DNA from 4 places in the Buttiauxella sp. BIGb0471 genome. Region 3 is predicted to be linked to each of the others. Evidence: predicted binding sites of a transcription regulator. Region 3 holds the regulator's gene; each other region holds the start of a gene.

The links. The regulator CRP, encoded in region 3, controls carbon source genes, mostly activating them, when cyclic AMP is high. The targets are predictions, from matches to a motif close to ATGTGANNNNNNTCACAT.
Region 1: a site for CRP is predicted at 1,012-1,029, ahead of glpT (glycerol-3-phosphate transporter). Genes of this name have one in related genera too.
Region 2: a site for CRP is predicted at 930-947, ahead of epd (erythrose-4-phosphate dehydrogenase). Genes of this name have one in related genera too.
Region 4: a site for CRP is predicted at 829-846, ahead of M2371_RS01825 (CidA/LrgA family protein). Genes of this name have one in related genera too.

Annotation. Positions count from the first base shown of each region.
Region 1 is NZ_JANUEU010000002.1:161,238-163,420, forward strand. Features, by position in the region: gene glpA (anaerobic glycerol-3-phosphate dehydrogenase subunit A) at 1-865, opposite strand, end outside; gene glpT (glycerol-3-phosphate transporter) at 1,103-2,183, shown strand, end outside.
Region 2 is NZ_JANUEU010000003.1:336,624-338,806, reverse strand. Features, by position in the region: gene M2371_RS12305 (MltR family transcriptional regulator) at 1-119, shown strand, start outside; gene M2371_RS12300 (nucleoside/nucleotide kinase family protein) at 116-823, shown strand; gene epd (erythrose-4-phosphate dehydrogenase) at 1,140-2,159, shown strand.
Region 3 is NZ_JANUEU010000004.1:14,794-16,976, forward strand. Features, by position in the region: gene M2371_RS13955 (phosphoribulokinase) at 1-109, shown strand, start outside; gene M2371_RS13960 (OsmC family protein) at 140-544, opposite strand; gene crp (cAMP-activated global transcriptional regulator CRP) at 859-1,491, shown strand; gene M2371_RS13970 (YccS/YhfK family putative transporter) at 1,682-2,183, shown strand, end outside.
Region 4 is NZ_JANUEU010000001.1:387,548-389,730, reverse strand. Features, by position in the region: gene ldtB (L,D-transpeptidase) at 1-697, shown strand, start outside; gene M2371_RS01825 (CidA/LrgA family protein) at 895-1,296, shown strand; gene M2371_RS01820 (CidB/LrgB family autolysis modulator) at 1,293-1,988, shown strand; gene cdd (cytidine deaminase) at 2,119-2,183, shown strand, end outside.

The sequences.
Region 1 (2,183 bases), on a different contig from region 3:
TATCGACCTCTTGCGGCGTGACGCGCATATTGTCGATTTGGTCGTATTCAATGGGCGTGGAGGTGGTGCCAATCAGTGAAATGGTATCGCCGGGCACCAGAATATCGGCGTCAGCAGGTTTGCGGCAGCGGTTGATCACCATGTTATTGATGCGATGGCCAAGAATGAGCAACGAGCCTTTTGCGGGCAGCATTCGTACCCGCAAATCAGCATATTCCGCGATGCGCTGGCCCCAAATCCCGGCCGCATTCACCACTACGCTTGCGTATAAATCGTGCTGCTGTTGGGTTTGGTGGTTATAGACGCGCACCCCACAAATTCGATCGCTGTTGCGAATCAGGCCAGTGACTTCCTGGCCGGTGAGAATTTCAGCGCCGTGCTCTCTGGCATCCAGCATATTGGCGGCGGTCAGGCGGAAGGGGTCGACGGTGCCATCAGGCACGCGCACCGCACCAATCAATTCAGAGTTTGCGGCCGGTTCCAGGCGTAATGCTTCTTTGGGTTCGATACGCTGAGCATCAATTCCCGCGTCCTGGCAGGAGGCGATGAATATACTCTGGAGAGATAAATCGTCTTCGGGAAGGGTGATAAACAAGCCGTCTGTGCGTTCGATGCAATGGCGAGCAATGCGTTTAAGGATGCGGTTTTCTTCAATGCATTCTCTGGCCGATTCGCTGTCCGTCATGGCGTACCGCGCGCCGCTGTGGAGTAAGCCGTGGTTTCGCCCCGTCGCCCCGGTGGCGATATCGTGTCTTTCGAGCAGCAGCGTTTGCAACCCGCGACGGGCGCAGTCGCGGGCAATTCCCGCACCGGTTGCGCCACCGCCGATAATAATGACATCCCTCTCTTTGCGTCCCGTCGCCATGCTCTGCTCCTGAAAAATTCTCTTGAACACAATTGAGCCACAAATCAATTTTAAAATGTTTGATATCGAGCAAATTCGAGCATAAATCGAAAGTAAAGTGTGATGTTATGCACCTTTTCGATAGTTTGTAATAAAAATGTAATATGTTGTGGGGTGTTTCACACTAACTCACGCCGATAATCCTTAACATGCGCTCGCAAATGAACATGGCTTATAAACCCTGCCACGGAGGCATTTATGCTAAGCATTTTCAAACCTGCCGCACACCAGCCACGGCGTGAGAGCGAGCACATTGACCCAACTTATAAACGCCTGCGCTGGCAAATCTTTATGGGGATTTTCTTCGGTTACGCCGCCTATTACCTGGTGCGTAAAAACTTCACTCTGGCGATGCCGTACTTGATTGAGCAAGGTTTCTCGCGCGGGGATTTAGGTTTCGCGCTTTCCGGTATTTCTATCGCCTACGGTTTTTCAAAATTCATCATGGGGTCAGTCTCTGACCGCTCGAACCCACGCGTTTTCTTACCCGCCGGTTTGATTCTGGCGGCAGCCGTGATGCTATTTATGGGGTTTGTGCCATGGGCGACATCCAGCATCGCGGTAATGTTCGTGCTGTTGTTCCTGTGTGGTTGGTTCCAGGGCATGGGCTGGCCGCCGTGCGGGCGCACCATGGTTCACTGGTGGTCGAAGAAAGAGCGTGGCGGAATTGTTTCTGTCTGGAACTGCGCCCATAACGTGGGCGGTGGCTTGCCGCCGTTGCTGTTCTTACTTGGGATGGCGTGGTTTAACGACTGGCACGCAGCTCTTTATATGCCAGCCTTTGCAGCGATTCTGGTGGCGCTGATTGCTTTTGCATTAATGCGCGACACCCCGCAATCCTGTGGCTTGCCGCCCATTGAAGAGTACAAAAACGATTATCCGGACGATTACAACGAAAAAACGGAAGAGGAACTGACGGCTAAACAGATTTTTATGCAGTACGTATTCCCTAACCGCCTGCTGTGGTACATCGCCATTGCGAACGTTTTTGTCTACTTGCTGCGTTACGGCATTCTCGACTGGTCGCCAACGTATCTGAAAGAAGTGAAGCACTTCGCGCTGGATAAATCTTCCTGGGCTTATTTCCTTTATGAATACGCCGGGATCCCAGGGACGCTGCTGTGTGGCTGGATGTCGGATAAAGTGTTCCGCGGCAACCGTGGCGCAACCGGTGTGTTCTTTATGATTCTGGTGACGATTGCGACCGTTGTTTACTGGCTGAACCCGCCGGGAAATCCGGGTGTGGATATGGCATGTATGATTGTGATTGGTTTCCTGA
Region 2 (2,183 bases), on a different contig from region 3:
CAATTAAAAGCATGAAGTATTCGGACTTCTCTATTTATTCCGAAGTGCGCTACGGGAATCTGGTGAAAACGGCGTTATCTCTGGCGGTGACTTCATTATTGAAGGAGCTAGTCTGGTGAATGTCACATTGATAATAAATGGATTAGAGACGCATGCCCATTTTAACGACGAAGAAGTCGATGCGTTGCATAAGCCGTTGCTTAAACAGTTAGCCGAAAAACAAAAGCGGTTAAGCCGCAGACTGGTGGTGTTTTTAGCAGCCCCGCCGGGAACCGGAAAATCGACGCTGGTGGCATTTTGGGAATATTTGAGCGCGCAAGATTCTGTATTGCCCGCCATTCAGGCGTTGCCGATGGACGGATTCCATCACTACAACGATTATCTACAGGCATTCAACCTCAAACAGCATAAAGGTGCGCCGCAGACCTTTAATGTGCAGAAGCTGACGGATGCGTTGCGCGATTTGCATAAGCCCGAAAGCCACTGGCCGCAGTACGATCGTAATTTGCACGATCCGGTGGAAAACGCGATTACGGTAACAGCGCCGATTGTGGTGGTTGAAGGAAACTGGTTGCTGCTCAATCAGCCAGAATGGCAAGCCCTACGCGAACTTTGCGATTACTCAGTCTTCATTTCAGCTGCACCTGACATGCTCTCAGAGCGCCTGATTGGCAGAAAAGTGCGTGGTGGTTTGACCCGGGAACAAGCCGAAGCCTTTTTCCAGGCGACTGACGGGCCGAATGTATTGCGTGTGCTGGAAAACAGCCAGCCCGCAGATATGCAGTTACATATGGACGATCAGGGCGGCTATCATCGAAGCTGATATGGGCACGGGTCTTTAAAACGGCCCGGCCTTTTCCATCATGCTTGATCCTGCCTGGTTATTATTCGTCCTTTGCACATTTGTCGTTGCAGTTATTCCATCAAAAATGTGACCTGCGTCAGAAGATCGGTTGCCTGTACTGGGGTAACGTTCCATTTATTCCGCTTATCGCTTAACATGGCTGAAGCGTTTCAGTCGAATGAATGTTCGACAATTGAGCAAACAATTGCAGTTTCGAGAGTGCGAGGATTCCCCTCAGGCGACAGCTGGATTACTCTGTCAGCCACTTAGTCTCAGGGATTCTGGCAGGAGAGATATGACCGTTCGCATAGCAATTAATGGCTTCGGTCGCATTGGGCGCAACGTGGTACGTGCATTGTACGAATCCGGGCGCCGTGCGGAAATTACCGTCGTGGCAATCAATGAACTGGCTGATGCTGCGGGTATGGCGCATCTGTTGAAATACGACACCAGCCATGGTCGCTTCGCCTGGGACGTGCGTCAGGAACGCAGCCAGTTATGGGTCGGTGATGACACCATCCGCATTTTGCACGAACCGGAAATCGAAAATTTACCGTGGCGTGAACTGGGTGTTGATGTGGTGCTGGATTGTACCGGTGTGTTTGGCTCCCGTGCAGACGGTGAAGCGCATCTGGCAGCCGGTGCCAAAAAAGTCCTCTTCTCCCATCCAGGCGGTAACGACCTCGACGCCACCGTTGTTTACGGTGTGAATCATGAAAGTGTGGTTGCTGAACATCGCATTGTTTCCAATGCTTCCTGCACCACAAACTGCATCATTCCAATTATCAAATTGCTTGATGATGCCTGGGGTATTGAGTGGGGCACAGTCACCACGATTCATTCCGCCATGCATGATCAACAAGTTATCGACGCCTATCACCCGGACTTGCGCCGCACCCGTGCAGCCAGCCAGTCTATTATTCCTGTTGATACGCGTCTTGCTGCTGGTATCACACGTATTTTCCCGCAATTTGACGACTGTTTTGAAGCAATTGCGGTACGTGTTCCGACCATTAACGTTACGGCAATCGATTTAAGCGTGACGGTGAAAAATGCAGTTAATGCCAATGAAGTCAACAAGTTGCTGCAAAAAGCAGCACGGGATTCATTTCATGGTATAGTTGACTATACGGAATTACCGTTGGTCTCGACTGATTTTAACCACGATCCGCACAGTGCCATTGTTGACGGCACACAAACCCGGGTCAGTGGGCAACATCTGATTAAAACTCTAGTCTGGTGTGATAACGAATGGGGCTTTGCTAACCGAATGCTCGACACGACGTTAGTCATGGCCGCAAGTGGTTTCAGGTAGAGCGCATATGCGTTCGCAAAACTT
Region 3 (2,183 bases):
CCACATCAATACATTAGTGGTGCCGGGCGGCAAGATGGGACTGGCAATGGAATTGATCATGACGCCGTTAGTTAAGCGCCTGGCGGAAGGTCGGAATATCAATAATTAGGGCGGCTAAACACCGCCCTTTTACTTCACTCTAGCCTTCAATCACTTCGTAGCTATGGGTGATGTTTACGGCTTTTTCCAGCATCAACGCAACGGAACAGTACTTCTCAGCAGACAAGTCTACCGCACGCGAAACTGCATTATCTTTCAATTCCTTGCCTGTCACGATGAAATGCAGATTAATATGCGTGAACAGACGCGGCGCTTCCTCGCGGCGCTCGGAGGTCAGTTTCACTTCGCAATCAGTCACGTTGTAGCGGCCTTTTTGCAAAATAGAAACCACGTCGATTGCGCTACAACCACCAGCGGACATCAGAACCATTTCCATCGGACTGGGTGCTTTATCGCCAGAATTACCGTCCATCAGAATCTGGTGTCCAGAAGCGGACTCCCCAAGGAAGGTTAACCCTTCAACCCACTTCACTCGTGCTTGCATGTTGCTTCTCCCGTTGAAAAAATTGTCTTTCAGAGTACGCAGATTCAGCAAATCTGGCAATGGAAGGCGACCTGCGTCAAGCTGAAACGAGACAATAGGAGACACTTGTCAAAAGCTATGCTAAAACAATCCAGATGCAACATCGATACATTGACGTTATGCATGTATGCAGAGGACATCACTAATTACAGGCAGCAAGAATGACTTGCATGCCATCTCCCCAAGGTGGGGAATATTCTAATACTTGCAACGCCAGACAGGATGTTTAGCGTCCTGTCGTTGGTAGCCAGTTATAAAACAGAGGATAACCGCGCATGGTGCTTGGCAAACCGCAAACAGACCCGACTCTCGAATGGTTCTTGTCCCATTGCCACATTCATAAGTATCCATCGAAGAGCACACTGATTCACCAGGGTGAAAAGGCTGAGACGTTGTATTACATCGTCAAGGGTTCTGTGGCTGTTCTGATCAAAGATGAAGAGGGCAAGGAAATGATCCTCTCCTATCTGAATCAGGGCGATTTCATTGGCGAGTTAGGGCTGTTCGAAGAAGGTCAGGAACGTAGTGCCTGGGTTCGTGCTAAAAGTGCCTGCGAAGTGGCTGAAATTTCATATAAAAAATTCCGCCAGCTCATTCAGGTCAATCCAGACATTTTGATGCGCCTGTCTTCACAGATGGCTCGCCGTCTGCAAGTGACATCTGAGAAAGTCGGTAACCTGGCATTCCTGGATGTGACTGGTCGTATCGCGCAGACACTGCTGAACCTGGCTAAACAGCCTGATGCAATGACCCACCCGGACGGTATGCAGATTAAAATTACCCGTCAGGAAATCGGTCAGATCGTGGGTTGCTCTCGCGAAACCGTTGGTCGTATCTTGAAAATGCTGGAAGATCAAAATCTGATCTCTGCTCACGGTAAAACGATCGTCGTTTACGGCACTCGTTAATCTCCGTCTCAAAAAAGGCGTGTTGCTTCATAACACGCCTTTTTTGTCTCTAAAAAACTAAATCCGAAACCCGATTAATTGAAGCTGCAGCAAGGCAGCAAGTGAGTTCATCCCGATGAGCTTACTCAAGTAAGTAATTCGGGTGGATGAACGCAGCTAACGCCGCTGCAGCTTTAAGTAAGAAGGGTTTATGTGGCGAAGACTGATCTACCATCCTGAAGTTAACTACGCACTGCGGCAAACGCTGGTGCTGTGCCTTCCGGTGGCAGTAGGTTTGCTCTTTGGCAATCTCCAGTCCGGCCTGCTTTTCTCTTTAGTCCCTGCCTGCTGCAACATTGCAGGGCTTGATACTCCCCATAAACGCTTCTTCAAACGCCTGATCGTCGGCGGTAGCCTGTTTGCCGTCAGCAGTTTGATCATGCAGCTTTTATTGCTTTATACCTCCGTGCCGTTGCCGGTGATATTGGCTGTGATGGCGCTATTGCTGGGCGTCACAGCAGAAATCAGCTCCCTGCATGCTCGTCTGCTTCCCGCCTCACTCATTGCCGCGATCTTTACACTCAGCATGGCGGGGAATATGCCCATCTGGAAGCCAATGCTGCTGTATGTCAGCGGTACAATTTGGTACGGCGTGTTTAACTGGTTTTGGTTCTGGATGTGGCGCGAGCAGCCACTGCGCGAATCATTAAGCT
Region 4 (2,183 bases), on a different contig from region 3:
CCCGTATCTGCCAAAGCCTGGCACCATCCTGAACATTCCTCAGCAGTTAATTCTGCCGGATACCGTTCATGAAGGTATCGTGATTAACAGTGCTGAAATGCGCCTTTACTACTACCCGGCTGGCACCAACACCGTTATCGTGTTGCCAATCGGTATCGGCCAGTTGGGTAAAGATACTCCGCTGAACTGGACTACTAAGGTAGAACGTAAGAAAGCAGGCCCGACCTGGACACCAACGGCGAAAATGCACGCAGAATATATTGCTGCCGGTACGCCGCTGCCAGCCGTTGTTCCAGCCGGTCCGGACAACCCAATGGGTCTGTACGCGCTGTACATTGGCCGTCTGTATGCGATTCACGGCACCAACGCCAACTTTGGTATCGGCCTGCGTGTGAGCCACGGTTGTGTGCGTCTGCGTAACGAAGACATCAAATTCCTGTTCGAGAAAGTGCCAGTCGGTACGCGCGTTCAGTTCATCAACGAACCGGTGAAAGCCACCGTTGAGCCAGATGGTACGCGCTATGTAGAAGTGCATAACCCACTGTCCACGACTGAAGAGCAGTTCAACTCAACTGAGATCGTGCCAATCGCGCTGAAAAGCAACGTGACTGCCATTACCGCTCAGCCAGACGTTGACAGCACCGTGCTGGATCAGGCGATTCTGAACCGTTCCGGTATGCCGGTACGTTTGAACTAATCGAACCTTTCGAGCATAACTAAGCGACCTACGGGTCGCTTTTTTTATGCCTGCAAAATGGGATTTGGCAGATTGCCCAAAACATTCTGGAACGTTCCAATTTGGAATATTTGGTATGCTCATAATTCATGATGTGATCGGTAGCACATTTTCAGCTTTAATTGTATGATGAATGCGTTTCTTAAAGGGTCATCACCATGCGTAATTCGCTCACCGTAATTTGGCAGTACCTGCGTTCATTTGTATTAATTTACATATGCTTATATGTGGGCATTGCTATTGCCTCGCTGTTGCCGATCACCATTCCTGGCAGCATTATCGGCATGTTAATTCTGTTTGTTTTGCTCTCTCTGCAAATCCTGCCAGCGAAATGGGTTAAACCAAGTTGCCACCTGCTGATTCGTTATATGGCGCTTCTTTTTGTGCCGATTGGTGTGGGCGTCATGCAGTATGTGGATGTGATAAAACAGCAATTTGGTCCCGTGGTTGTCTCCTGCTTTATCAGTACCTTAGTGGTATTAGTTATCGTGAGCTGGAGTTCTCATTTGGTACACGGAGAACGTAAAGTCGTGGGTGAAAGCGAGGGTGAAACAAAATGATGCATCATATCTGGTGGTCTTTGCCTTTAACGCTGGTGACCTTCTTTCTCGCCCGCCAAATCGGAATGCGTTATAAGTCACCGCTGCTGAACCCGTTACTGGTTTCGATGATTGTTATCATCCCTATTCTGGTGTTTACCGGCACGCCCTATGATCACTATTTCGCTGGCAGTAAAGTGCTGAACGATTTGCTACAACCGGCGGTAGTTGCCCTCGCGTTCCCACTGTATGAACAGCTTCACCAGATTCGTGCACGCTGGAAATCCATTATCACCATCTGTTTTATTGGCAGCATGGTAGCGATGATTACCGGTACATCCGTTGCATTATTAATGGGTGCTACACCACAAATCGCCGCGTCAATCTTGCCTAAGTCTGTCACAACACCGATTGCCATGGCGGTGGGCGGCAGTATCGGCGGCATCCCGGCAATTAGCGCCGTCTGCGTGATTTTCGTGGGGATTCTTGGCGCGGTATTTGGCCATAGCATTCTGAATCTGATGGGTATTAAAACCAAAGCGTCGCGCGGCCTGTCGATGGGTGCTGCCTCTCACGCCCTTGGGACTGCGCGTTGTGCTGAACTGGATTTCCAGGAAGGCGCATTCAGCTCACTGGCGCTGGTGATTTGCGGCATTATTACGTCGCTGGTTGCCCCATTCTTATTCCCGGTGATTTTGGCTGTATTTGGTTAAAACTTGCGAGAGATCGCGCAATTTCATTCTTTATTTCATAAGTTGCATTTGTAATTAGAGAAAGATCACATATAAAGCCCATACAGAACCGTAAACTACGATTCAATTACTTGTTATGAGGCTACGATCCATGCGCTCACGTTTTCAGGCTGCTCTCGCACAACTCCCGGCTTCACTGCAAGCCGCTTTGCAACC